Zymomonas mobilis subsp. pomaceae ATCC 29192: one gene and its partners. The main gene of each other region encodes a partner of the protein of the gene in region 3 in a complex. Links are inferred from orthologs where the notes say so. Each region holds a gene or a part of one and is shown on either strand. Other genes may lie near its edges. The genes, in order: ccmE, ccmC and ZYMOP_RS04680.

What was found.
Region 1: the proteins of ZYMOP_RS04680 (region 3) and ccmE are in contact, whole or in part, in a solved structure (PDB 8CE8), measured with the Escherichia coli proteins. The link is inferred for Zymomonas mobilis subsp. pomaceae ATCC 29192 from one-to-one orthologs.
Region 2: the proteins of ZYMOP_RS04680 (region 3) and ccmC are in contact, whole or in part, in a solved structure (PDB 8CE8), measured with the Escherichia coli proteins. The link is inferred for Zymomonas mobilis subsp. pomaceae ATCC 29192 from one-to-one orthologs.

The regions. Positions count from the first base shown.
Region 1 is NC_015709.1:67,841-77,611, forward strand. What follows is about bases 1-2,991. They hold ccmE (cytochrome c maturation protein CcmE), read left to right. Parts: upstream 1-1,272; coding sequence 1,273-1,710; downstream 1,711-2,991. Other genes in these bases: ccmC (heme ABC transporter permease CcmC), read left to right, coding at 376-1,101; ZYMOP_RS09505 (hypothetical protein), read left to right, coding at 1,098-1,262; ZYMOP_RS00310 (heme lyase CcmF/NrfE family subunit), read left to right, coding at 1,712-2,991. Outside these bases: more of ZYMOP_RS00310, read left to right, coding at 2,992-3,670; ZYMOP_RS00315 (redoxin family protein), read left to right, coding at 3,667-4,197; ZYMOP_RS00320 (cytochrome c-type biogenesis protein), read left to right, coding at 4,194-4,628; ZYMOP_RS00325 (tetratricopeptide repeat protein), read left to right, coding at 4,625-5,269; ZYMOP_RS00330 (DUF3617 domain-containing protein), read left to right, coding at 5,310-5,795; ZYMOP_RS00335 (DUF3617 domain-containing protein), read left to right, coding at 5,910-6,401; ykgO (type B 50S ribosomal protein L36), read right to left, coding at 6,732-6,857; ZYMOP_RS00345 (DUF4136 domain-containing protein), read left to right, coding at 7,128-7,973; ZYMOP_RS00350 (M14 family metallopeptidase), read left to right, coding at 7,970-9,112; gpmA (2,3-diphosphoglycerate-dependent phosphoglycerate mutase), read left to right, coding at 9,344-9,771. UniProt on the Escherichia coli protein: Heme chaperone required for the biogenesis of c-type cytochromes. Transiently binds heme delivered by CcmC and transfers the heme to apo-cytochromes in a process facilitated by CcmF and CcmH.
Region 2 is NC_015709.1:60,391-70,078, forward strand. The notes cover bases 6,781-9,688. They hold ccmC (heme ABC transporter permease CcmC), read left to right. Parts: upstream 6,781-7,825; coding sequence 7,826-8,551; downstream 8,552-9,688. Other genes in these bases: guaA (glutamine-hydrolyzing GMP synthase), read right to left, coding at 6,781-7,387; ZYMOP_RS09505 (hypothetical protein), read left to right, coding at 8,548-8,712; ccmE (cytochrome c maturation protein CcmE), read left to right, coding at 8,723-9,160; ZYMOP_RS00310 (heme lyase CcmF/NrfE family subunit), read left to right, coding at 9,162-9,688. In the rest of the region: ZYMOP_RS00265 (amidohydrolase), read left to right, coding at 1-261; astD (succinylglutamate-semialdehyde dehydrogenase), read right to left, coding at 368-1,807; cobA (uroporphyrinogen-III C-methyltransferase), read left to right, coding at 2,060-2,872; spt (serine palmitoyltransferase), read right to left, coding at 2,929-4,131; ZYMOP_RS00285 (acyl carrier protein), read right to left, coding at 4,197-4,451; ZYMOP_RS00290 (hypothetical protein), read left to right, coding at 4,722-5,732; more of guaA, read right to left, coding at 5,807-6,780. UniProt on the Escherichia coli protein: Required for the export of heme to the periplasm for the biogenesis of c-type cytochromes.
Region 3 is NC_015709.1:1,043,474-1,053,204, forward strand. The notes cover bases 2,569-5,519. They hold ZYMOP_RS04680 (heme exporter protein CcmB), read right to left. Parts: upstream 4,391-5,519; coding sequence 3,746-4,390; downstream 2,569-3,745. Other genes in these bases: lnt (apolipoprotein N-acyltransferase), read right to left, coding at 2,569-3,504; ccmA (heme ABC exporter ATP-binding protein CcmA), read right to left, coding at 4,387-5,043; ZYMOP_RS04690 (sensor histidine kinase), read right to left, coding at 5,103-5,519. In the rest of the region: rpoN (RNA polymerase factor sigma-54), read left to right, coding at 1-463; metK (methionine adenosyltransferase), read right to left, coding at 555-1,733; more of lnt, read right to left, coding at 1,921-2,568; more of ZYMOP_RS04690, read right to left, coding at 5,520-6,470; ZYMOP_RS04695 (response regulator transcription factor), read right to left, coding at 6,560-7,237; dld (D-lactate dehydrogenase), read right to left, coding at 7,471-9,204; ZYMOP_RS04705 (beta-barrel domain-containing protein), read right to left, coding at 9,345-9,731. UniProt on the Escherichia coli protein: Required for the export of heme to the periplasm for the biogenesis of c-type cytochromes.

The DNA of each region.
Region 1 (9,771 bases), 980 kb from region 3 along the record:
CTTAAAAAATCTGTAAAAATTTTACGAAGGAAAGCCTTATTATTTTTACTTTTAACCTTTTTTAAAATTATGCCCAAATAAATTTAAACTATTTTAACATTTTGGCAAAAATCTCCAAAATGAAGATTTCATATCCTTGGAAAGGATAATAAGTCCGCATCGGTGCTTCATCAACAGGATAGTGATCGTTGATCGCCTATTCAAAAAATATTGATTTCAAAAACTGATAAGGTCTCTTTTTTGACAGAGAAATACCCAAGAAATTCCTGTAAATGATAATTTTTAACCTGATTAAAGACGGTTTAGTATCATGAAAAATTCCAATCTGGATATCTATGCTTTTTAAAAGGACATGATCTTGTTACGGATAAGGCTATGATGAGACTTGCTAATCCCCATTATTTTCTGTCCTTTTCCAAAAAATTAACGCCATGGCTTGCGATTATCGGCATTTTATCGAGTTTAGCAGGTATAATCGGCGGACTGTTTTTTACGCCGCCTGATTTTCTGCAAGGGGAAACCGTTCGTATCCTTTATATCCATGTCCCAACTGCATGGTTGGCGATGGGGGGATGGAGTTGTATTGCGCTTGCCTCTTTTGTTCAATTTGTCTGGCGACACCCGCTCGCCGGCATCGCGGCAAAGGCTATGGCTTTACCGGGCGCTGTCTTTACAGCCCTTTGCCTGATGACTGGGTCGATATGGGGACGTCCGACATGGGGAACATGGTGGGAATGGGATGGCCGATTAACCTCGGTACTTATTTTGTTTTTCCTCTATCTTGGCTATATTGCCTTATCGCGTTCGGTTAGTTCGGTTAATAGCTTTAGTAGCGTTTCACGATTACCGGCTATTTATGCCTTGTTGGGGGCTATTAATCTGCCCATTATTCATTATTCGGTATTATGGTGGCGCACGCTTCACCAAGGACAAAGCCTTGGTCTTACGCATTCGGCTATTGCCCCTTCTTTACTTTGGCCGCTGCCTTTGACTTTATTGGGGTTTTCCTGCCTTTTTGCCTTAATCACTCTTTTTAGGATGCGTTATTTGCTCGCTCATGCGCAATATGAAGCCCGCCTCCAGCGAATGGCCTCGCTATGAGCGGAGGCTATAATCAGTGGCTTTTTGTCATTTCCGCTTATACTGTCGTCATTCTGGCTACCGTTGGGATATTGACCACTTCGTGGTTACAGATGCGCCGCGCAGAACAACGCCTTCCTTCTCGTAAAATATCCAAAAAAGATCCGCCTCGCGCGCATTGACGGAGAAAAAATGCAGCCTAAACATCAACGGCTTATCTTGGGTCTTGTCGCGCTTGTGGCTGTAATCGGGGCAGGGTTTCTGGCCCTGATCGCTTTTCGACATCAGGCCGCTTATTTTTATACACCTGTTGAAGCGATCAAGGCCCATCTACCGGTTGATCGTAATATCCGATTAGGCGGCATGGTCGAAAGAGGTTCGCTAACCCATGAAAAAGATGGCGTGACAATCGGTTTTAAAGTGACCGATGGTTATCAATCCTTACCGGTTTCTTATCGGGGCATTGTACCCGATCTTTTCCGTGAAGGCTCGGGCGTGGTGGCCGATGGTCATTTCGAAAAAAATGGCCTTTTTATCGCTGAAACTATCTTGGCCAAACATGATGAACGCTACATGCCGCCGAATATGCCTAATAATCCTGCCAACATGACCACGCCTCAGGGAAATTAATGTGATTGCTGAATTGGGTCTTATCCTTTTATGGCTGGCGGCCATGATGGCCTTGTTACAGACAGTTTTCGGGCTGTCCGTTTTGAATAATCGAATGGAAAGGGCTTTTTATAAGACGGTTAAACCAATAGCGATTATGCAAGCCTTACTGTCTAGTATGGCATTTTTGGTATTACTTTGGCTTTTCTTGCGGGTGGATTTATCGGTTACTTTAGTTGCTGAAAATGACCATATTGCAAAACCTTTTCTATATCGCTTGGCTGCCAGTTGGGGCAATCATGAAGGCTCTATGTTGCTATGGGTGACCATTCTTAGTCTTTGTGGTGCTTTACTCGCGTTATTAAGTAAATCGGTTGAACCGAAATTATTATCACTCGCTCTAGGGGCTCAAGGTAGTCTGGCTTTAGGCTTTTTTGCCTTTTTACTCTTTGTTTCCAATCCTTTTTCTCGACTAAACCCGCCGCCATTAGAAGGCTTGGGCCTTAATCCTTTATTGCAAGATCCGGGATTAGCTTTTCACCCGCCTACGCTTTATCTAGGATATGTTGGCCTATCCGTTGCCTTTTCTTTTGCCGTTGCTGCTCTGTTGCAGGGCAAGGCCGATCCTTCTTTTGCCAAAGCTATGCGCCCTTGGGTGATCGGGGCATGGGTATTTTTAACGATAGGAATCGCGGCGGGCAGCTATTGGGCTTATTACGAATTGGGCTGGGGCGGTTTTTGGTTCTGGGACCCTGTAGAAAATGCGGCACTAATGCCATGGCTGGCAGCGACTGCGTTATTTCATTCGATTTCAGTCCTTGCCAAAAGAGATGCCTTGCGCGTTTGGACGCTTGTTTTAGCCGTTACCGCCTTTTCCATGAGCATGATCGGCACTTTTCTTGTCCGTTCGGGTATTCTCGTCAGTGTCCACGCCTTTGCCGTCGATCCATGGCGCGGCAGCTTCATACTTGGATTACTGGGGCTTTATATCGGCGGTGCCTTAATGCTTTTTGCGCTTAGAATTGGCAAAATCCATCAAGGCAGCCAGTTTAATATGCCTAGTCGTGAAGCCGGATTGATTATCAATAATCTGTTATTGGGGGTAATATTGGCGGTAGTGCTGATCGGCACGCTTTATCCTTTATTTTCCGAAGCGCTTACCGGCGATAAACTGTCGGTCGGACCACCCTATTTTAATATGATAGTCAGTCCCTTGGCGTTAATTCTGTGTTTGGTCATGGCATTTGGGCCTTTTTTCCGCTGGCGTCAGGATCACTGGTCAAAAATACGTTGGCCTATGGTGATCGGTCTTTTGGCTTTTTGTCTGACAGAAGCTAGTCTTTGGGGGGCTGATATTTCTTTTGCAGCGTTAAGCTGGATAGCTTTTGGTATAGCCACCGCCACAGCTTTACTCAGTCTATGGCCTTTGTTTTTACAGAAAAAAAAGCTGTGGCACCTCCCACTCAGTCTATGGGGAATGGTTATGGCCCATCTGGGTATAGCCCTCACTTTGGGCGGGATCGCCTCAAATGATCTTTTTTCCAAGGAAGTCTTAACCGCTTTGGAACCGGGGCAGCAGGCAACGCTTGGCCCTTGGCAGCTTCACTTTAACAATGTTATGCCTGCATTGGGTTCCGACTGGAGTGCGATTGTTGCGGACATAACATTGGAACGAAAAGGACAATCCGTTACCTTAAATCCTGAACTTCGCCATTTTACTAACCCTGTAACGGATGTCAGTGAAACAGCCCTCAAGACAACCAGGGCAGGCCAGCTCTATCTTGTTTTGGGACAGCAAGGGGAGGATGGGCGCTGGCAAATACGCGGTTGGTGGAAACCCATGATAACCTTGATCTGGATCGGCGGATTTTTATCAGCGGCGGGAGGACTTTTGGTATTATTGGACAGGCTAATTAAAAAACTAAGGCAGTCTGTATTTTTTTCTCATCATGCTTATGAGAGAGAAAGGCCCAATTTATGAAGCCTTGGATAAAATGGTTGCCCTTTTTGGCCTTTGTCGCGTGCTTTTTACTCTTTCGCTTTTCGTTGATGCACCCCACAAATTCGACAGTACCCTCAAAACAAATTGGCCGCGCTTTACCCGATTTTCATTTAGAACCGGCCTTATCGGACATGGCCGGTCTGTCAACGACAGATTTTAAAGATGGCCATCCCCATTTTCTGAATATATTTGCCAGTTGGTGCCTCCCTTGTGCTGAAGAGGGCGCTTCTCTCATGGCGCTTCACGATGCAGGTATTCCGGTTATGGCGATTGCTGTTCGTGATCGCGCAGAAGATATTACCCGTTTTCTCAACCGGCACGGTAATCCCTATCAGGCTATCGGTCAGGATCAGGGCAGTCATGTTCAAATTGCCATTGGATCATCCGGTGTGCCTGAAAGCTTCCTTATAGATGGTCAAGGCATTATTCGCTATCAGCATATCGGCCCTATTACAGAACAGGATTTACCGCAACTGATGACGATCTGGAGACAGTTACCGTCATGAAACCTTATTCGTTTTTCAAAAATATAGCGGTTATCATAGGTATTTTAAGCCTGTTCGTAGGCGGCACCTCCTTTGTTATGGCCGATCAACCCCATGATCCTTATGCCGATCGGCCTCTTAAAGAGGCGGCACAGGAGGATAAGGCGCAAAATTTAATGACCTCTTTACGGTGCCTCGTCTGTCAGGGGCAATCTATTGCCGATTCTAATGCAGCGATGGCCGCTGATATGCGGGCTATTGTCAGACATGATATTGAACAAGGGCAATCTCCTGAAGCTATCCGGCAATGGTTCATTGATCGTTATGGTGACTGGGTCAGTTATAAACCGACATGGTCAAAACGAAATTGGCCTTTATGGCTATTTCCCCTTTTTGTACTACTAGGCGGTCTTCTTTTGTTACGGCGCTTATTCAGGAAAGAAAAACCATGAATGGCTGGATTATAGCAGCCCTGCTATCGGCACTTGTTTTTCTCTCCCTTTGGAAGATAGGCCGCTTACCTCTTATAGCTTTACAAGCGGTTGCCGCCGTTTTGTGTTTCGGTCTGGCTGGCTATGCTTGGCAAGGACAGCCTTTCTTAAAAGGCCATCCGGCAGAAAATATTCCGAAAAATAATCAGCAAAATGATCCGTTTATCCAGGATCGCTGGATGCTGTTTCCCCATTATGGCGAAGATTCACGCGCCTTGATTACTTCTGATGCCTTCATTAAACAGGGACAATATGCCTATGCTGTCGGGTGGTTAAAAAGCGAAATTCGCCGCCGCCCAAAAAGTGCTATGCTTTGGACAGCTTTAGGGGATGCCTTGGTTCAGGCTTCTGATGGACGGGTTGTCCCTGCGGCTAAATTATCCTTTGAACAGGCTGAAAAACTGGCCCCTAAGTCAGCGGCTGGCCCTGCTTATTTTTATGCCGTTGCCTTGCTAGGGGAAGGACATTTAGACCAAACCCTTGTTATCTGGCATCATTTACTAGACGAAGCCCCAGAAAAAGCCCTCTGGCGTCATAATATCGAAGAACGCATGGCTATTCTCGAAAGACTGAAAAACAGTCTATCCGATGAAAGTCATTGAACAATAAATTATTTACCCTTGTTTTTCTTAAGAGGATGCTATGAAAAAATATCTTATTTGTTGCTTGCCGCTTTTGATCGCGGCAGCCCCATCATCGGACAAGTTGAAAACAGGACAATGGGAAGAAGTTGTCCAGAATATGGTTGTTCATGTCGATGGCCAAACCCATCCCACGGGCAAGACCGAGCGTACTCTTCATTGTGTGAAGGAAGAAGATAGTGATCCTCGGGTCGTTTTCTCAAAAACCCAAGAACATTGCACAGTTTCTCAGCTTGACATCAAAAACGGCAATTTTACTGTAAAACAGGCCTGCTCTTCCGAGGCGCAAGTGCCTTTCCGTGAAATGACGGTTAAGGGGAGCTATACCCCTGAAAATTACAAAATGACCTATACTATAGTCAGTGGTACGCCAGACCGTCCGGCCATTATGACGGCTGATATTTCTGCTCATTATATAGGCGTCTGCCCAGCATCCACCGATGCATCCCATTCTTCTTCAGGCAGAGCACCCGCTAACCCGCAATAAAATTTATTCTTTTCTTTATGTTAAGCCTTCGGCTTTTATAAAAGAACCTGAATTTTAGGATAGCACTCGGCTGCCACATCAACAGTTCAACAGAATATGGTAAAGGAAAGATGCATGAAAAGACTTTGGCTTCTCTCATGGCCTCTGCTGCTAGCCGCAGCGCCTGCCGATTCTGATTATCTAGCGGCTGGTCAGTGGCAGTCCTCAATTGATATTGAAACTGTGACCTTGGATGGTAAGCTGCTGCCGGATAAAAAACCTGCAACATTACAGCCTGTCCGTTGTGTCAAAAATACCGAAAATAAACCCATGACCTTCTTTGCTTATTCTGATGATCCCGAATGTCAGATCATTTCTTTGGTCGCAGGGAAGGGGCATGTGGCTATGAAAGGTGTATGCAGTCGAAACGGTAAAAATTTGACGGGGATTGAAACAGACGGCAGCTATCATTTGCGTGATTATGATATGGCTTATATTCTGCACAATGATGAATCCGGCCATAATATGGAAATAAAAGGCCATATGACCGGCCATTATTTGGGGCTTTGCCCTGCGAGTGACAAAAACTCAGGCGAGATTACACTACCTAAAAAAACTATACCCTGACTAAGAAACTATACCTTAAAAAAAGCTACCGGCCTTTTTTAATCAAAAGGGCAATTTTTGATGAAGGTTATAATCTGAGGTCTTAAACCTACGGATTGCCTATAGGACGCTTTATCCAATAGTCCAATAGCATGCCTTTGATGCTCTGTCTTACGGTTACGGCGCGCCGCTTTTCGAGGCGACTATTCTTGATACAGGGTGTATTTTTCCTATTTTTCGGACAGTTTCAGACAGAAAAAAAGGCCAATGGAAAACCATAGGCCTTTTAATAAAGCATCTGTTTAAAAAAACAGACAAGCTATAGCCTAGGCTATAGCTTCATCATCTGCATCAACCTTGACGGGCTTTAAAACGACGCACCGTCTTATTGATGATATAAGTGCGGCCACGCCGGCGAATCACCCGATTGTCGCGATGGCGCTCTTTTAATGATTTGAGCGAATTGCGGATTTTCATGGCCGGACTACCTGCCTTCATCTTGAATTAGGAAAAATGAGGCCTCTGCCTATTCGTTGAAAGACGGTAAGTCAAGGGGATAAGCTATATATTCCGATAGAAAGCCCGTATTTTTAAAGAATACGCTCTGCCTATCTCTTCCATCATGAGGTCTCATTCATAAAATAGGCATGTTTTTTCTTTATGATTTTAAAAAATTTCTCTTTCTAGGGTGACAGCCTGATAGAGAAGGCGTTGTTCGTGTGGATGGAGACTATGTTGAGGCCTTTAATGATAAAATCCCAAAAAACAGGCGATAAGGTTATCCAATCGGCCTTGCGGCACAGTTTTCAGAAAAAACTAACAGCCAAGCTAGTGCGCTACAAATCTAAGATGCTCTTTTCTTGTCTGCTCTCAGTTACCTTAAGCGGCAGTATGTTTCTTTCTGCCTGTGCAGGGGGCAAGCACATGCCCGTCGAGGTCACACGATTTCATACAGCCCAACTTGTAGCGGGGGGCAGTCTAGCGATAATGCCACATGATCCGACGATGAAAAATACGTTTGAATATCAAAAATACAGTGCAAGTCTGGCGACAATCCTGACACAGGTGGGCTTTCAGGTTGTTCCCAATCCCCAACAAGCTGATTTTATCCTGACATATGATGTCATGCGCGGCACGCGGTATCAAAATAATGCCATTAATGCCGGAGATAATCGTCCCCATGGGGGCATCAGCATGGGCGGTGGTTACGGTAGCGGTGGCGGCGGCTTTGGGGGCGGTTTTGGCGGCGGCGGCATCGGCTTCGGTGGGGGATGGGGCGGTGGTGGCACCGGCGGAATTAGTATTGGCGGAGGCGGCGGAGGTGGCCGTTATGGTGGCGGCGGCGGCGGGATCAGCACCGGATTTTCTATTCCGGTTGGTAATGGTTATCGTACAAGCCCAAGAGTAGAAACCATGCTAACAGCCCAACTTAGCCGTCATGATACGCATCAGGTTATCTGGGAAGGCCATGCCAAAACGCAGGCAAAAAGTAACGCACCAGAAGGCAATCCTGATTGGGCGGTCAATCGGTTAGCTACGGCTATGTTCAGTAATTTCCCCGGCCCTTCAGGCGAAATGGAAAAAATAAAATGACTATTCACATAAATGCTGCTTTTGATGGTGGTAATATTTATGTTCTCAATCAGAACGGCGCTCAATTTGATCTGGAGATTATAAAAGATAATCAATCAGATTTTTATCAGTGGTTTTATTTTAAAGTAACGGGTGCCAAGGGGCAGCCCTTGGAATTAGCTATCCATAATTGCGAGTCTTCCGCATTTCCAGCGGGTTGGGAAGATTATAAGGCGCGGGTTTCGGAAGACCGTTGTGATTGGCATCTGGCAGATACACACTATGAGGACGGGATATTAACGATCCGTTATACGCCCAAGCAAAATATTGTTTATTTTGCCTATTTTGCTCCTTATTCCATGGAACGCCATCATGATTTGATTGCCCGTATTTCGGGTTGTTCTGGGGTCGGCTATGAACAATTGGGCACTAGTCTGGATGGCCAGAGTATTGATTGCCTGACAATGGGGGAGGGGCAGCGTTCAATATGGCTTATGGCACGCCAGCATCCGGGTGAAACCATGGCCGAATGGTGGATGGAAGGTGCGCTTGAACGATTGACCGATGAAAATGATAGTGTCGCACGTCTTTTGCGTCAGAAAGCCCGATTTCACATCGTCCCTAATATGAATCCAGATGGGTCTAGCCGTGGTCATCTGCGTACAAATGCCGCCGGTGCCAATCTTAACCGCGAATGGGCAGAACCGACTAAAGAACGCAGTCCTGAAGTTTTGGCTGTCCGCAATCATATGGATAAAACGGGCGTTGATTTTGTGATGGATGTTCACGGGGATGAAGCTATTCCGCATGTTTTCCTTGCCGGTTTTGAAGGTATTCCCGACCTCAAACGTGAACAGGACAAGCTATTCAGACGTTATCGGAATAAACTGGCTAAATATACGCCCGATTTTCAGAGGAGTTTTGGCTATGGTGAAGATGCTGCGGGACAGGCCAATCTTGCCTTAGCTACTAACCAATTGGCTTATCGTTTTAAGGCTATTTCGATGACTCTCGAAATGCCCTTTAAAGACCATATCGACGTAGAAGACCCCAAAAGAGGTTGGTCACCGGAAAGATCCAAACAATTGGCAAGAGATTGCCTGGCAGTTTTAGCCGATTTTATTGATAACTTGCCCTTCTCTGGAAATGATCTTGCGTAGCGAAACTATTAGGGGCAATCGTAATTTTGCTTCTGATAGCAGTTTTAATAAAGACGATAGCCGCTATTAGTAAAAGTCGTTGGTCTGCATCATTTTCACGAAAGTTGATGGCATTTTTGCTGACCATGCAGGCTGTCGGCGTTAATTATGCATGGCTTCTGTTGTTGATTCGGAAATTGTAACGGTTTACCGAACTAACAAATAACGAAGAGATATTGAAAGGAGTGGAATATGCCCACGCTCGTTTTGTCCCGTCACGGACAGTCCGAATGGAACCTTGAAAACCGTTTCACCGGCTGGTGGGATGTTAATCTGACTGAACAGGGTGTTCAGGAAGCTTTGGCCGGCGGTAAGGCTCTTGCTGATAAGGGTTTCGAATTCGATATCGCTTTTACCAGTGTGCTTACCCGCGCTATCAAAACGACCAATCTTATTCTTGAAGCCGGTAAAAGCCTTTGGGTCCCGACTGAAAAAGATTGGCGTTTGAATGAACGTCACTATGGTGGTCTGACTGGCCTTAACAAGGCCGAAACGGCTGCCAAGCATGGTGAAGAACAGGTTCATATCTGGCGTCGTTCTTATGACGTTCCACCGCCTCCGATGGAAAAAGGCGATAAATTCGATCTTTCCGGTGATCGTCGTTATGCTGGTATTCCTAT
Region 2 (9,688 bases), 980 kb from region 3 along the record:
ATTGCCGATATTTTAAACCGTCACGATGATAAAGGCAGCCCTGAACAGCCCCTGAAAAAAGAAGCCGCCTTTTCCGCTTACAGTATTGATGCCGCCTATGCCGCTTTTTCTGAAAAGCAGATAGGTCAGCTTATGCCGGGATATTACGCGGATTTTATTCTGATAGATCGCGATCCTTTTGTCGTCGATACAGAATCCCTACGCCATACCCGCATATTGGAAACTTGGGTCGCCGGTCAACAGGTATGGTCGCAGGATTAATCAGCGTTTCAAAAGAGGCGTCGGAAATCTTTTTTGTAAAAGTTTTCCTTTAAAGGATTCACTTTAAACGAACGATTATGAGCGTATCGCTTTTTATTGCCGAACATCACTTTAAACCGACCGTTATTTGCGTATCGGCTTTTCCGCTTTCTGTTGACGTTACCGGATAGGAACAATAATCGGCGGCAAAATAAGCACTTGGACGATGATTGCCAGATAAACCAATGCCACCAAACGGTGCTGTTGAAGGTGCGCCATTGGTTGGGCGATTCCAATTGATAATGCCGGCTTTGGCTTCTTCCCAAAAGCGCACAAAATGCTCTTCATTATCATCTATAAGCGCCGCCGAAAGACCAAAGCGTGTATTATTGGCCTCTTCTATCGCGGCGTCAAAATTATTGACCCGAATAATCTGGAGAACAGGACCAAAAATCTCTTCATCCGGACGGTCTGTGCTCTGTGTCATATCAATAAGCGCAGGGGTTAAGAACGGTTTTTCAGGGTCTATTCGCTGTAAAGGCCGAATAACCTTACCCCCTTTTTCTAGCCGATTCTTGTAGGCTTTTTCGATATGGTCGGCGGCTTCATTATCAATCACACATCCCATAAAAGGCTTAGGCTCGGCATAGGGTTGATCAATAATAAGACGATCTATCAACTGGCAAATAGCCTGAATAATAGGTTCCGCTTTATCCTCACGAATAATCAGACGGCGCGCACAAGTGCAACGTTGGCCTGCCGATAAATAGGCGGATTGAACTGCAATGGCAGCGGCCGATTCAATATCTTGGGTATCCCAAATTATAAGCGGATTATTGCCCCCCATTTCCAAAGCCAAAATTCGCCCTGGGGTTTCTGCAAAAATCCGGCTTAAGGCAACACCACCATGGGAAGAACCGGTAAATAATAGCCCATCAATATCTTTATGCTGGCTTAAAATTTCGCCTTCTTTTCGCCCGCCGATAACCAACTGCACAACATCCGAAGGTACAGCCGCTTCATGATAACATTGTACCAAGAATTCACCCGAAGCCGGCGTTTTTTCAGAAGGTTTAAAAATAACCACATTACCGGCGAGAATTGCTGGAATAATGTGGCCATTGGGTAGATGTGCCGGAAAATTGAAAGGCCCCAACACCACCAAAACACCATGAGGCTTGTAACGCACCGTGCTTTTTATATCGGGTGTAATTGCCGGAAGATTTTGGGTTGATGTCCTGTCTTTATAAGCCGCAATTGAAATAGCGACTTTACTGGCTACTATTTGGGCTTCTGTTCGGGCTTCCCAAAAAGGTTTGCCCGTTTCTCTGGCTATAATGTCACCAAAAATATCGGCTTTTTCTTGAACGATTTCTGCGAATCGTTCTAAAATATGAATACGTTCTTCAAGTGTGGTTTTAGACCATGCCTTCAAGGCAAGACGCGCCTTTTGAACAGTAGGCTCTATAGTACCGATCGGTCCCCTCCACAAAACACGTCCGGTTGCTGGCTCTTTAGAAATTATTTCATGCACAGTGTTGGTTTCCTTCCCCAGATAAAACCACATTCAATATCTTTGTAACGCCTTTTTAAAAAAGAACAGCTTAAAACGAAGCTTGTTCAGGCTATCGTAAACAAAAAAAACGGACAGTTAAAAATTGCTCTGCCCTGTTTTAGAACAAACTAATATAAAAGAGAGGATGGTTGTCTTTCAGACTAAAAATTTTCCAATCATTCATCCTTTGTCTAAAGTTTATCTAGGATAGTGAAAACAAGGGATGGTTTGTAAAAAGGTCAAAAAGACAGGCAAAAGATTATTATGACTAGCTTGCTTGATCCTGAAGCTCGGGGACGGGTTATCCTCGTAGGCGCAGGCCCCGGAAATCCGGAGCTTTTAACTTTGCGGGCTGTCGATGTTCTTCGACAAGCTGATGTTGTCGTTTATGATGAAGAGGTCGACGCTCGTATTTTATCCTACGCCCCGAAAACAGCCCAATGTATTGCGGTTTCATCTTCGCAAAAGGAAGGTAAGAATAACCGCAACCCCTTATCGCAGGGGGAAATCAATGCTCTTGTTATCGCCCATGTAAGAACGGGTTCTATCGTGGTTCGTTTAAAAGGCGGCGATCCCTTTGTCTTTGGGCGAGGGGGAGAAGAAGTTGAAGCCGTAAGGGCGGCGGGTATGCCAATAGAAGTTGTCCCGGGTGTTTCCGCGGCACTGGGCTGCGCTGCGGATGCCATGCTGCCGTTAACTCATCGTAATTTATCAGATGTGGTTAGCTTTGTTGCCACTTCTGAAAATGGCAATGCCCCTACTGTTAACTGGAAAGGTCTCGCTGGCCCGGGGCATACTCTGGTTGTCTATATGGATGTGAAAAAGGCACAGCATACCGCTAATTGTTTGATCAATGATGGGGTCGATCCCCATATGCCGATTGCCATTATTGAACGGGGAACTTGGGCAGACAGTAAGGTTATCCGTTCTGTACTTACAGAACTCGAAAACGCTATTCAGTCCGAAAAAATTATTGGCCCGGCTATTTTAATTGTCGGGGAAGTGGCCTTGTTAGCCGATGCCAAAGATCTTCTGGAAAAAGGCGCTGCTCATCCCGCAATGATGGTTGGATTATAAAAAATATGTCCGGTCAGAAAATCTGGCCGGACATAATCTTTGTCACCTTGATTTTTTTATGCCAAGACGCCGGTTTGCTTTCCCGCTTCTTTGAACATAGCCAGAATATCAGTGACTTGATCATCGCTATGTTCCGCACAAAGTGAACAACGCAGTAAAAACATCCCTGCCGGAGTAGCGGGCGGGCGTGCCAAATTGACGTAAAGGCCAAGCTCTAACAAGGCTTGCCACATCGCAACCGCTTGTTCCTGATCCGGTAAAATAATAGCGATAATTGCTGACTGGGCGGTTTCGGTCCCCAGTTTAAAGCCCATTTCTTTTAAGCCGCTATGCAACCGATGGGAATTTTTCCAAAGATGTTCACGCTTATGTTGGGATTTTTGCAATTTGCGAATAGAGGTCGCCGCCGTTGCGACAACGCTGGGCGGTAGCGAAGCCGTAAAGACATAGGGCCGACAAACCAAGCGTAACACTTCAAATTTAGGATGATTGGAAACGCAAAATCCACCAACGGTGCCCACCGATTTAGAGAAGGTACCGACAATAAAATCAATTTGCCCGTCTAATCCTAATTCTTCGAAAACACCGCGACCATTTTTCCCGAAAAATCCCATGCCATGGGCTTCATCATCAAGAATAACCGCATTATGCCGTTTGGCGATTTCTACCATCTCTTTCAATGGGGCAATATCACCCAACATCGAATAGACGCCTTCTAAAACAACTAACTTACCGGCATCTTTGGGAAGCCGTCCGAGTCGCCGGTCTAAATCTTCTGGAGAATTATGACGAAAACGGATGATTTCTGCATTACCCAATCGGCAACCATCATAAATGGAGGCATGACTATCGGCATCAATAATAACATATTCATCTTTACCTGCTAATGTAGAAATCATTCCCAGATTAGCTTGGTATCCCGTGGAAAAAACCATAGCATGTTCAGTGCCATAGAAATCTTTTAATGCGTCTTCACAAGCCTTGTGCCCTTGATAAGTGCCATTTAATACGCGAGAGCCTGTCGTCCCAGCCCCAAATTGTTGTAAGGCCTCAATTCCGGATTGAATGACATCGGGATCAAATGTCATCCCCATATAGTTATAGGTGCCAAGCAGGATAACCGGCTTGCCTTTGATGATAGCTTTTGTAGGCGATAAGACCTTTTCCATAACGACGGAAAAAGGGTCTCGACCGCCATGGCTTAACATTTCTGTACGGATAGCAATTAGCGGTTCAAATTTTGAAAAAAGATCAGTCACCTATTACACACTTTCAGTTCATAGCTATTTATAAGAAACGCTCGACAGATCATAAGACTCGGAAATCAATTGTTTTTTTCTGTAGTTAACTTTTTAATAACTGTGGCAAGTTGCCCCACAGTTTCGATCTCGGCCTGTAAATTCATCGAAATCGAAATATCAAAATCGTCTTCCACAGCCGCCACAAAATCCATAACCGTCAAGCTATCCCATTCCAGGCCGGTCGCGAAACTCGTCTCTTCCGTCAGAGGAATAGCCTTTTTATTAAAAGGCTCAATAAGGGCGACAACACGCTGCCAGATTTCATTATTTTCCGTCATGAAGTGTAATTCCTTAGTTCTAAAAAAGCAGTTTTGCCACGCAAGGCCAATTATTAAACATAAATATTTCTGATTTCCCGTATTTATTCAGGAAATAGAGAAGTCATTATCACTATGCTCCAGATATAAGGCACTATCATGAGCAGAACATGTCTCCGTTATGGAGGTGGTTAATCTATGAATGCTCCGCTTTGATAGAGAAGATAGATACGGACATCAAATATTAAAGCGTATCCGCGAGAGATTGCCAGATAACAGGGAGTATGTGTGATGATGGGAATAGAAAAAACGACAAATATCAGCGCTTCACTTTATAACGCGGAAAAATCTACCAGTAACTTGGTCTATAAGAATACGTCTCAAATTCTGATTGTTGCCTTTGACCCTAAACGACAGGCTTTATTAGAAAAATCGGTTTTAAATTTGGGCTTAATGTCTCGAATATTTCCGATTTACGAAGCCGCCGATATGGTTGCTAATGGTATGGCAGGCGATGCTATTTTATTGGATTTAACCTCTATTAAAGATGAATCTTTGGCCGAATCTTTATTGGATGCGGTCATGACCCGAATATCGCATGATATGATCGGGGTCGTTATTAACTTGCCCCTGTCATTAATAGATAATGCTTATAATCGTTTTTTTGAAACAGACGTGCAATTGCTAATCGAAAGCGATGAAAGCAGCTGGTATTCGGCTATTGAAAAAGCCATAAAAACATCTCCGCTTACTTTAAATGATGTAGTTGCCGATACAAGAACGCCCCCTTTGAAAACAATCAGCGAGGAAGTGAACCGCATTGCCAAGATGTTGGCTTCGCTCTCTAACGAAGAAGGTCGAAATCGGGAATATAGTTTGCCCCAATCCCTTTTAGGGGATGAACGAAAAAATGAAATTGCACGGCCAGAATTAAAAGCTGAAACGAAAAAAATCAGCATTAATGCAGCTGTTGTCAGAGCGATTATTCGTGCCCACCGCTTGCGGGATCAATATTTTTCTTCTTGTCTTTTTGCTGATCCTGCATGGGATATGCTTCTCGATTTAACGGCGGCAAAACTGGAAGGACGTCAGGTCTCTGTTTCCAGTTTATGCATTGCCTCTGCCGTTCCACCAACGACGGCTTTACGTTGGATTAAGTCTTTAACGGAAGAAAAAATATTTATCAGAATTGCAGATCTCCGCGATGGACGACGTGTTTTCATACAGCTTTCTGACATGGCCATGGATGCGATGATCCCTTATCTCGCTGCTTCGCTTAGTTTAATAACGCGCGCTCTCTAAATTTGAAATAATAAAGCCAGTCCCAAGGGAAGGGGACTGGCTTATTGTTTTTTTGTATTCTCTTGGAATAGATTTTATTCCCACTCGATCGTTCCAGGTGGCTTGGACGTGAAATCATAGGTTACACGATTGATGCCTTTGACTTCATTCACAATTCGGGTGGCAACATTGGCCAAAAATTCTGCCTGAAAGGGATAAATTTCAGCGGTCATGCCATCTGTAGAAGTAACGGCTCGTAAAGCACAAACGGAATCATAGGTGCGACTATCGCCCATAACACCGACAGTTCTTACGGGTAATAACACCGCAAAAGCCTGCCAAATGGCATCATACAAACCAGCATTACGAATTTCTTCAAGATAAATGGCATCTGCCTTACGAAGAATATCACAACGTTCTTTAGTCACCTCACCCGGAATACGAATGGCTAAACCGGGGCCAGGGAAGGGGTGACGATCAACGAAAATATCGGGCAATCCTAATTCTCGTCCGAGATTACGCACCTCATCCTTGAACAATTCCCGTAAAGGTTCGACCAACTGCATATTCATGCGTTCGGGTAAACCACCGACATTATGATGACTTTTAATAGTGACCGAAGGGCCCCCTTGGAAACTGACACTTTCGATCACATCAGGATAGAGGGTACCTTGCGCCAAAAAGTCAGCGCCCCCGATTTTTTGGGCTTCTTCTTCAAAAATTTCGATGAAGGTTTTACCGATAAATTTCCGTTTAGCTTCAGGATCGGTGACGCCTTTTAAACCCGAAAGGAATAACGCTTCTGCATTTACATGAACGAGGGTAATTCCATAATGTTCACGAAATAGAGAAACGACCTCTTCGGCTTCCCCTTGTCGCATCAATCCGTGATCGACAAAAACACAGGTAAGTTGATCGCCGATTGCTTCATGAATTAAGACGGCGGTTACCGATGAATCAACCCCACCGGATAAGCCACAAATAACGCGCCCCTTGCCAACTTGTTTTTTAATCTCGGCAATTTTGGTGTCACGAAATTCGGCCATGGTCCAATCACCGGCAAGACCACAGATGTTGTGCACAAAATGGGCAATAAGCTTGGCACCATCAGGGGTATGCACCACTTCAGGATGAAATTGCATTGCGTAAAAACGACGTTTTTCATCCGCGACTAAGGCAAAAGGCGCCCCTTCAGAAACCGCAATCGGTTTAAAGCCTTCGGGCAAGGCTTCCACACGATCGGCATGGCTCATCCAAACTTGATGCTTTTCCCCGACCTTCCATAAATTTTCAAAGAGCGGTGAGGCCGATTTGATTTCTATGAAGGCACGGCCAAACTCGCCATCGACGTCATTGGCGGTTACTTTACCCCCTAATTGATGGCACATGACTTGCTGACCATAGCAAATCCCAAAGATCGGAATACCCGCCTTAAAGAAAGCTTCTGGTACGCGAGGACTTCCCTCTGCCACAACCGAAGCGGGGCTACCGGAAAGAATAATGCCTTTTGGTTTTAACCGTAAAAAGGCTTCCTCTGCACGGTTAAAAGGAACAATTTCGCTATAAACACCCGCTTCGCGAACGCGGCGGGCGATAAGCTGGGTTACCTGACTTCCGAAATCGACAATGAGAATCGATTCAGAGACAACTTTATCGGCGATTGAAGAAACGGACATAAAGCTTTCGATAGGGAGGGATAAGCATCCTGTCCAGATGCTTCCTTTAAGAAGGCGCTTTATCTTAAAAAATCTGTAAAAATTTTACGAAGGAAAGCCTTATTATTTTTACTTTTAACCTTTTTTAAAATTATGCCCAAATAAATTTAAACTATTTTAACATTTTGGCAAAAATCTCCAAAATGAAGATTTCATATCCTTGGAAAGGATAATAAGTCCGCATCGGTGCTTCATCAACAGGATAGTGATCGTTGATCGCCTATTCAAAAAATATTGATTTCAAAAACTGATAAGGTCTCTTTTTTGACAGAGAAATACCCAAGAAATTCCTGTAAATGATAATTTTTAACCTGATTAAAGACGGTTTAGTATCATGAAAAATTCCAATCTGGATATCTATGCTTTTTAAAAGGACATGATCTTGTTACGGATAAGGCTATGATGAGACTTGCTAATCCCCATTATTTTCTGTCCTTTTCCAAAAAATTAACGCCATGGCTTGCGATTATCGGCATTTTATCGAGTTTAGCAGGTATAATCGGCGGACTGTTTTTTACGCCGCCTGATTTTCTGCAAGGGGAAACCGTTCGTATCCTTTATATCCATGTCCCAACTGCATGGTTGGCGATGGGGGGATGGAGTTGTATTGCGCTTGCCTCTTTTGTTCAATTTGTCTGGCGACACCCGCTCGCCGGCATCGCGGCAAAGGCTATGGCTTTACCGGGCGCTGTCTTTACAGCCCTTTGCCTGATGACTGGGTCGATATGGGGACGTCCGACATGGGGAACATGGTGGGAATGGGATGGCCGATTAACCTCGGTACTTATTTTGTTTTTCCTCTATCTTGGCTATATTGCCTTATCGCGTTCGGTTAGTTCGGTTAATAGCTTTAGTAGCGTTTCACGATTACCGGCTATTTATGCCTTGTTGGGGGCTATTAATCTGCCCATTATTCATTATTCGGTATTATGGTGGCGCACGCTTCACCAAGGACAAAGCCTTGGTCTTACGCATTCGGCTATTGCCCCTTCTTTACTTTGGCCGCTGCCTTTGACTTTATTGGGGTTTTCCTGCCTTTTTGCCTTAATCACTCTTTTTAGGATGCGTTATTTGCTCGCTCATGCGCAATATGAAGCCCGCCTCCAGCGAATGGCCTCGCTATGAGCGGAGGCTATAATCAGTGGCTTTTTGTCATTTCCGCTTATACTGTCGTCATTCTGGCTACCGTTGGGATATTGACCACTTCGTGGTTACAGATGCGCCGCGCAGAACAACGCCTTCCTTCTCGTAAAATATCCAAAAAAGATCCGCCTCGCGCGCATTGACGGAGAAAAAATGCAGCCTAAACATCAACGGCTTATCTTGGGTCTTGTCGCGCTTGTGGCTGTAATCGGGGCAGGGTTTCTGGCCCTGATCGCTTTTCGACATCAGGCCGCTTATTTTTATACACCTGTTGAAGCGATCAAGGCCCATCTACCGGTTGATCGTAATATCCGATTAGGCGGCATGGTCGAAAGAGGTTCGCTAACCCATGAAAAAGATGGCGTGACAATCGGTTTTAAAGTGACCGATGGTTATCAATCCTTACCGGTTTCTTATCGGGGCATTGTACCCGATCTTTTCCGTGAAGGCTCGGGCGTGGTGGCCGATGGTCATTTCGAAAAAAATGGCCTTTTTATCGCTGAAACTATCTTGGCCAAACATGATGAACGCTACATGCCGCCGAATATGCCTAATAATCCTGCCAACATGACCACGCCTCAGGGAAATTAATGTGATTGCTGAATTGGGTCTTATCCTTTTATGGCTGGCGGCCATGATGGCCTTGTTACAGACAGTTTTCGGGCTGTCCGTTTTGAATAATCGAATGGAAAGGGCTTTTTATAAGACGGTTAAACCAATAGCGATTATGCAAGCCTTACTGTCTAGTATGGCATTTTTGGTATTACTTTGGCTTTTCTTGCGGGTGGATTTATCGGTTACTTTAGTTGCTGAAAATGACCATATTGCAAAACCTTTTCTATATCGCTTGGCTGCCAGTTGGGGCAATCATGAAGGCTCTATGTTGCTATGGGTGACCATTCTTAGTCTTTGTGGTGCTTTACTCGCGTTATTAAGTAAATCGGTTGAACCGAAATTATTATCACTCGCTCTAGGGGCTCAAGGTAGTCTGGCTTTAGGCTTTTTTGCCTTTTTACTCTTTGTTTCCAATCCTTTTTCTCGACTAAACCCGCCGCCATTAGAAGGCTTGGGCCTTAATCCTTTATTGCAAGATCCGGGATTAGCTTTTCACCCGCCTAC
Region 3 (9,731 bases):
AGCCTTGGATCAGCGGGCGCGTACCATTATCAAAGTAACTAAGGCTATTGTCCAATATCAAGAAGGCTTCTTTCTGCATGGTATTGAACAATTAAAACCCTTAACTTTACGTCAAGTTGCGGAAACTATTGATATGCATGAATCAACGGTCAGCCGCGTCACAAACAATAAGTATTTTTCAAGTGCGCAAGGTATGTTTGAACTGAAATATCTCTTTTCAAGTGGTATTCAGTCAAATGGTTCCGAAGAAGGCGCGGCGGCTGAAGCCGTTAAAAGCCACATCGCCCGCTTTATTGCGCAAGAAGGGGAAAAAGTTCTCTCTGATGATAAGCTGGTAGAGCTGTTAAAAGAGAAAGGATTTGCCATTGCACGGCGGACTGTCGCTAAATATCGGGAGGCGATCGGTCTGGGCTCATCCGTACAAAGACGGCGGCAAAAAGCTATTAATCCTTCTAAAAAATAGCCGTTTTACGAAGAAATTGCTTAAAAAATAACCGAGCGATAAAAAGCCCGACCTAATAAAAGGCCGGGCTCTCTTCATTGTTTTTTAAAGCTTACTCAGCGAGTTCTTTTTTCAAAGCCTCTACTAAATCGAGTTTTTCCCAAGGGAAAAAATCACCTTCAGATTTACGACCAAAATGGCCATAAGCGGCTGAAGGTTTATAAATCGGTTTATTCAAGCCCAAATGCGTCCGAATACCTTTGGGGGTTAGACGAACCAGTTTTGGTAGAACGGCTTCAATTTTGGCTTCATCGACCTTACCCGTTCCATGTGTATCCACATAAAGAGATAAAGGCTCGGCAACACCGATGGCATAAGAAAGCTGAATGGTTACCTTTTTCGCAAGACCAGCCGCCACTATATTTTTAGCCAGATAGCGGGAAATATAAGCAGCCGAACGGTCAACCTTTGTGGGATCTTTACCCGAAAAAGCACCGCCACCATGAGGGGCAGCACCACCATATGTATCCACAATAATTTTACGACCGGTTAAACCTGCATCACCATCAGGGCCACCAATTTCAAATAAACCCGTCGGGTTGACAAAAATGGCCTTATCTTCAGGCATCCAACCTGCCGGAAGAACGTCAGCATAAACGGACTTTACATATTCACGAAGCTTGGCCTGACCTTCTTTCGAACTCAAGGCAGGGCTGTGTTGAGTCGATAAGACCAACGCCGCTGCTTTAACAGGAACCCCATTTTCATAGACTAAGGTAACCTGACTTTTGGCATCAGGTTCTAAAAAATCTACCTTTTTCTGGTGGCGATCCTGAGCCAGTCGTTCTAAAATGCGATGGGCATAATAAAGCGTAGCAGGCATTAAATCGGGGGTTTCATCGGTAGCAAAACCGAACATAATACCCTGATCGCCAGCGCCTTCGTCTTTATCTTGGCCTTCATCGACACCTTGGGCAATATCCGCAGACTGTTCATGAAGATGATTAGAAAAAGAAGCCGTTCGCCAATCGAAACCGGTTTGTTCATATCCAATCGCACGGACAGTATCACGAACTACTTTTTCGATTTCTGCTTCACTGACAGGGACAGACGAACGAACTTCACCGCCCAGAATAATGCGCTGTGTGGTGACTAACGTCTCACAGGCAACACGGGCTTCTGGATCGCGCGACAGATATAAATCAACGATAGCATCGGAAATCTGATCCGCAACTTTATCGGGATGGCCTTCGGACACACTCTCAGAGGTGAACAGGTAGTTGCTACGCATAGAAAAAGGATTTTCCTTATCTGTTAGTATAAAAATGAAGCCAGCCTGATGGTTTCCCGATCAGAAAGACAGAAAAAATATTCACAGCTAATGTGATTTTTTTCTGTCGCAGAGGCAAGCCCCATTCCTCAACCACAACTTACAAAACAATGGCGTATAAAGATATAAAGCTTTCCTTATATCTAACTTAGCGGGCCTTAATACGCCCTAATAGCGTAATGAGCAACAGACTCATCGCAAAAATCAAGGAAATGCGATTCCCGTAACGGGCAAAAAAAGTGGGTTGCATGGCGGGGGGGACGACAACAGATAACCGCCCTGCTCTATTAACGGGTAACTGGTCGATAATATGTCCTTCCGCATCTATTAGAGCAGAAATGCCTGTCGAAGTCGCTCGGGCTATGGGTAACCCTTCCTCAATAGCACGTAATCTAGCTTGGGCCAGATGCTGGGGCGGACCAGAAACACCAAACCAACTATCATTGGATAAATTGAAGATAAAATCAGGGCGATGAAATCGGTCAACAACGCGCCCCGAAAAAACAATTTCGTAGCAAATCTGGATACCGACTGAACCAAAATCCTTAAAATTAAAGCTTTCTGCCCCCGGTCCAGGAATGAAATCAAGGTCGCCGGGGACTAAACGCGCTAATCCTAAATAAGAGGCCCAATGCCGAAATGGCATAAATTCTCCAAAAGGCACCAGATTAGCCTTATCATAGCGTTTTACTAATATCCCTTTTGCATTCAGGACAAATAAACTATTACGAACCGCTATAATTCGGCCTTCATCATTGCTAACAAGGGCGTCTCCCCCCAGCAATAACAAGTCACGCGGGGCTAGAATTTCACTCAGATGCGTGCGCGTAAAAGGGTCTTCTTCTAAATAGGTTTGAACAGCATCTTCAGGCCATAAAATCATTCTGGGATAAGGCTCGGCTTTTCCCGAAAGGCGGGTGAAAATCGCCGCATGGCGTGCCTGATACCGTGTATCGGCTTTTTCATCCTGAGGTATATTAGGTTGAACAATAACGAGATGTATCAGCTTTTTATCCGACCATAACCAGCGAACATCGTAACCCGCGATAAGCGTCCAAGCAACAATTGGCATTATTATTAATATAGCAGGCAGAAATCGTGACCATCCTTGTGCTGGAAAAAGCCGCTTCGTACGGTTTGGAAATATAATCTCGTATAAGGAAAGCAGTGCACCGGCCACAAGAATGGCCATTGCCGACAAAGCATAGCTACCAATCCAACGGGCTATTTCCGCTACAGGTAAAAGATTGAGCCAAATAACCCCTAAAGGATTCCATGGAAATCCGGCAAAAAGCCAAGATTTTATCCATTCACTTATCGTCCAGCATCCAGCGACCACAAGCGTCCAGCGCCAAATGGGTATGGTGGAGAGATTAGCTCTTTTCCACGCTGAAAAAGGCGAATGTACTGCGGCTATAAAATATCGGGCAGCTAATGTTCCCAAAGCCAGATAGCAGGATAAATAACAGGAGAGTAAAGGAACAGCGATGAAGCCAAGCCATGAAGGCATATTGGCTTGATGCGTGAAAGCCTGCGCAATCCAATCCAATCCTAACCAAAAATAGCCAAAGGCAAAGAACCAACCGAGAAAAAATACTTGTCGGTTCGTTTTAGATTGCCGCAATAAGGCGAGCCATAAAGCCAGTGCTACGAAGGACAAGGGCCATAAATTATAAGGCTGTAATCCGAAAGCAGCCCCAAGACCAGAAAGAAAAGCAAGAATCCATATCACAAATTCAGCCTATCTCAACAGTGCAAGAAAAAGGCAAGGAAGATTATATCTTATATCAAATCCATCTTCTCTTTCTCACTTTATAGACTGGATATTCTATTTTCAGGCCATGTGGAAAAAAAGATTCTCAATCAGGCCAGCCACATCCTGATTATATTTTCTATTTTGTTTTCAAGTTGTCAGTATTTTCCAAGTTGTCAGTAAAAGCGACTATTCATCAGACACATCATCCTATTAGAGATTATTCCCGCGTTACCCGTAAAGCTATCCCCACTACAAAGGGTGCCAATGCCAATAAAAAAAGCGAACACGCTCCCAATAGTAAAAAAGCCCCCGGCTGATGACCATCAATGGAGCCTGCACCAAAAATTAACAAAGGGACGGCTAAGGGTAATAATAATAAAGCAGTTAAAGCATTTCCGCTTTTTATACGCGCCGTCAAAGCCGCAATCATAACGCCTAAAGCCGCTAACCCCGGTGTCCCTAACAAAAATCCGGCTTCAAGATTCCAAAATACTGGCCAATCAAGCCGCAATAAAGCCGAAGCGGGTAGCAAAGCGGCCATTAAAGGTAATCCAAAACCTAACCAATGGGCTGTTATGCGAGCGACGGCGATCCATTCTTCACTGATCTGACGTACTGTATAATGATCGAAAAAACCATTGTCACAATCAGGGATAATCAACCGATCAATGGGCAGCAAAGAGGCCAATAAAGCGGCGATCCACAACACGCCACCACCTGCCTTCATTAACAGAGATTTGTCACTACCCACGGCAAAAGGAAATAATACCGCGACTAGTAAGAAAAAGAGGATAGGCAGCGTGCCCCCTGCTCCTATTAAAACACGACAATCTCGCCCAATTAATTGTCCAAGCTGTTTCATGAAGGTGAGATTTCCGGTTCTAAATCCCAAAATATAGATTGAGATTCAAGGCTAGGTCTAAAATCTTCTATAGATAGCTCAGGATACGGGTCTAAATCCAAGGCTTGATGGCTCGCTATCAAGGCGATGCCGCCTTTTTCTAGATGATCTTGGATAACATGAAGCAAACGCTTGACGGATAGTCTATCCAACCCATTCGCAGGTTCATCCAATAACCAAATCGGCGCATGGGCGGTTATCAAGCGTGCAAGAACTGCGCGCTTACGCTGACCTGTTGATAATAACCGTACTGGTAACTGGGCTAAAGGCAAAAGCGCCATTTTATCCATAGCCTCTTTTTCAGCACCCCTTTGACCATCCAAAGCAGCCCAATAAGCCAAAGCCTTTTCCAAAGAAATATCACGATCCAAAGCAAGGGCTTCGTCGGTAAAAGCAATATTGCCTTGACGGGTAATCTTGCCTGAAAACGGATTCAAAAATCCTGCTAATAAACGCAATAAACTGGTTTTACCGGTACCATTCGATCCCTTTATCATCAGGACTTCACCCGATTTTAACTGAAAGGATAAATGGGTAAACAGTAATCTATCCCCGCGTAAACAGGCGATATTGTCACAAGTAAGAACCGTATTTTGAAAACTAATGGGTGCCACCCGCCTTTTCTCGCTTTAAAATTATTGAATTGTTCTTGATAAAAATGTTTCAATGTCTGTTATTTTACCATGGGTAACGTCAAGCGGACAAATAGCCCCCCTAAATCTTCGCTTTCTTCCAACACGACTTGTCCACCGTAAATTTCTACCACATCACGAACAATCGCTAAACCTAGGCCCGTGCCCGGTTTTCCGGTATCAAGTCTTGCCCCTCTCTTGAAAAGCTGACCACGCATGTTCTCGGGGATGCCTGTCCCATCATCCTCAATCAAAATTTCGATCTGATTATTATTGCGTTCTACGGTAACAAAGACCCGTCCTTGACCGTATTTAGCCGCATTTTCAATCAAGTTGCCGAGTATTTCATCTAAATCTTGGCGCTCTATCCGGACAACCGCATCCTTTACACCCGCAAGATCAATCGTGGCATGAGGGTATAATCGCGTTACGGCACGTTCTACCGCTAATAAAGAGGGCCAAACTTCGGCCTGACTCTGGGCATTACCGCGCCGTCCAATCGCACGGGCGCGGGCCAAATGATGATCGACATGACGGCGCATCGTCATCACTTCCCGCAAGACAACGGCCTTTAATTCGGCACTATCTGCATTCGCTTCATTGGTGATAACTGTAAGAGGTGTTTTTAAAGCATGGGCTAAATTACCGGCATGTCGTCGTGCTTCCTCAGCTTGGCGCTCGTTATGCCGCAATAAAGCATTAAGCTCTTCAATAAGGGGGGCGACTTCATTGGGCATTCTATCTCGAATACGGGATGCCTGGCCATTTCTGATAGCACTGATTTCTACACGTAACTTACGTAACGGCCATAAACCAATAGTAACCTGTAAAACCGTGATAACGATCAATCCTGACCCTAAAATTAAAAAAGCTTTAAATAGGGTATGGCGTAGTTTTTTGATTTGATTATCAAGTGCAGTCCGAATTTCTGCCACTTGAAACCGCCATAAAACAGGTGATCCGGGTAAACGCACATCGCGTTCCATAATTCGCAAAGTGCCATCAGAAAATTCGTTGCTATCGTAAATACGGACCAGTTGGCCTTTGGGCATAGGGCTCACATGTAAAAAACGATCCCATAAAGAAGGCGAAGGAAATCGCTCATAACCATTACCGCTAATTTGGAAATAAAGACCGCTATAAGCCTCCAAGAAACGCTGATCGCCGAGAGGCCGATTAAGACGAACAGCCCCTTCGGGGTCAATTTCCGAAGAGGCAATCATCGCCGCTAGAACATAATCAAGTTGGCTATCAAAATTATCGGTAACGGTCTGAGTCAGCACCCGATCCAAAGTCAAACCACCACCCAACAACAAGACAAAAATCCAGAAAGCGGAAATTGCAATTAAACGTTGAGTTAAAGAGCCCGTTGGTTTTAAAGGTAGATCATCTTCTACAGGGGCCGCCATAATCAGTTCTTTTTCTGATGCCACCTCCCGAGAAGAAAACACAGAAAAACGATTCCACTTATTATAAAAGAACCGGCCTAACGCCATAATTAGCTATTATTCCGTTCCTCGGGATCATTCAGAGCATAACCAAGTCCACGGATAGTAGTAATAACATCCTGACCTAATTTTTTACGAATACGGGTTACAAAAACTTCAATAGTATTAGAATCCCGATCAAAATCCTGATCGTAAATATGCTCGATCATTTCGGTGCGGCTGACCACTTTTCCTTTATGGTGCATTAAATAAGATAATAACTTATATTCCTGTGCTGTCAGCTTTACCGGTTCACCCGCCAAAGTAACCTTGCCCGATCGGGTATCCAACCGCACATCACCAGCCGTTAATTCAGAAGATGCATTGCCAGAGGCGCGACGGATCAGAGCCCTCAAGCGTGCGATTAACTCTTCAGTCTGAAAGGGTTTCGTTAAATAATCATCGGCACCCGCATCAAGCCCAGCGACCTTATCAGACCAACTGTCACGGGCGGTCAAAACCAAAACAGGCATTTCCCGTCCCTCTTTCCGCCAACGATCCAAAACCGTTAAGCCATCCACTTCTGGCAAGCCAAGATCAAGCACTACCGCATCATAATTTTCGCTTGAGCCTAGAAAATGACCATCTTCGCCATCTGTAGCAAGATCGACAGCATAACCAGCGCCTTCCAACGTAGTCCGTAACTGGCGACAAAGCGTCGGCTCATCTTCAACGACTAAAACGCGCATACCGCTCTCTTCTCTCTCATTCTTCTATTTATCTCGCCATACCGCTAACCCGCAGAATTATCCATTCTTGTACTGCATAGAGATAAAACACTTTAACCCTATGTTGTTCCTCATCTTTTTAAAAAGATCTGCTTTTTTATACAATCATCGGATAATAGCGGTTTTTGCGAAAGCCTATTGTTTATATAAAATTTCTCCCTGCTCTAGAAAGCGCCATATTTATAATAGCTTAATTATTTCCAGTAAGCCGCTTTACTGGTATGCCCAATACCGGGATTGAAATAGTTTGTCGGATCAAGGGTATGGTAATGCTGTTTTAAACTATCTTTTGCATAATAAAGATGACCGACATTATGTTCAGCCGGATATTCAGCATGACGTTTATCTAAAATTTTCCACATCTGATGTTCAATTTCAGAGCAGTTCTCCCCTTTTTTAATAATATAATCTTGATGAAAAACTTGGCAGAAAAAATGACCATAATAGAGAATATGGCTTATTTTTTTCGTGATTTCAGGGGGTAAATGTTCCTGCCATGCCTTGTTATTACGGGGCAGTGCAATATCTAAGGCAACAATATCTTCCACTTCTTCGGGGTGAACATCCCTATAACGAATGGCAGCACCGGCGGCGGCAAAACGATGCAGAAAAGCTTTTTTGCCTTCTTCTGCAGTGCACTCAAAATAAGAACCCGTCGCTTTTTTGAAAAAAGACTCCAAAAAATTACGGGCTTCGCTGATACCATCGGCTGATATTTTCAAGATCAGATGATGTTCATAACGATCACGAAATTCATCCATCCTTTTGGGAAGATGATGAGGAAACAAGGTCGAAGAAAATTGCATCAGATGATCACTAAGATGCCGCGGTATCAAATGGCTGACACGATCATTTAAACCGTCCATCCAACTCTTCAGTGCAAAGAGTTTGGGCAACCGATCGGTGCCGAGATATTCAATCGCCAAGAAAGTATCTTTACCGTATTGGGCAGCAATATCATAGGCATGTCGATGCAAATATTCTCCAGCAATGGGTAAACATTGAAAATCTTTTAAAATATGACGCCGTAATTCGGTAAATTCATCGGGATCATTCGTGCCAATATAAAAAACCTTGGCATCTTTTTGCTGGGGAAAGGTATCAAGGCGCACTGCAAAAAGGGCTATTTTCCCTGCACTTCCCGATGATTCATATAAACGCGTAGAATCTGCATTAAAGCGCGCAGGTGTTTCGGCTTCAATTTCTCTGACATGATGCTGATAATCATGGTCTGAGGCCGATTTACTATCGTCATTAATAATATCAGCCTGTGTATATTGACCCTTTTCTACACGACTTAAAATAGTCTCAGGGTCATCGCCTAAACGAATGCCCAGATGGTTAACTAATTCTAATGTGCCTTGCTCATTGATGCGGGCATAAAGGGTTAACTGCGTAAAGGCAGGGCCTCGCTGAACTAGAGCGCCGCCGGAATTATTACAAACACCGCCAAAAACGGATGCCCCGATACAAGAAGAACCAATGACGGAATGCGGTTCACGGCCCAAGGGTCTTAAGACATTTTCTAATTCATAAAGGGTTGCACCCGGAAGGCAGATCACCTGATGCCCGTTATTAATCGGCTTTATACCAGTAAGGCGCAGACCACTTATTAAAACAATATCACGATCATAATCGTCCCCATCGGGAGTCGATCCTCCAGTCAAACCGGTATTAGCAGCCTGCATGATGATGATTTTTCCAGCTTCCACACAAGCCGCAACTACTTTCCACATTTCTACCAATGAAGAAGGACGAACAACCGCTAGCAATTTTCCCATGCCAAAACGGAAACCCTTACAATAATGATGCATCTTTTCAGCAGAAGTCAGCACATGACTGTGACCAACAATGGTATGAAGACGAGATAAAAATTGCTGATTTTCGGCTTCATTGCCATGACCCACAGAAGAGGGAAGCTGAACCATTATCTGCTACCTTTTATTAGAAAATTTAAATATTTTTTATAAAAAATATAGTAATTTTATTTTATAAATTTTAATCAATATACAATATTGACAATAGATTTCTACTAAACAATATTGATAATATTTAAGGATGTTCAATTTCATCTTTCACGAAGGGCTTCTTTCGCCCGATTTAAAGGCTTAATCAAATACTGTAATATTGTTTTTGAACCGGTATGAATATCAATTGTTGCCACCATACCCGGAACAATTGGGAAGCTATGCCCTGATTTATTAGTTAAATGATCAGAATCTGTACGAACCCAAACCCGATAATAATAAGTATCCCGACGGACATCATCTTGGACAGTATCGGGAGAAATAACCGTTACCTTAGCCGGAAGCCCTCCATAGATAGAATAATCATAAGCGCTCAATTTGACCATGGCGCTCTGTCCCGGGTGAATAAAAGCAATATCTCGCGGTGAAATACGGGCTTCGACCAAAAGTTGTTCATCCATAGGGACAATAGTCATCAATCGACCATT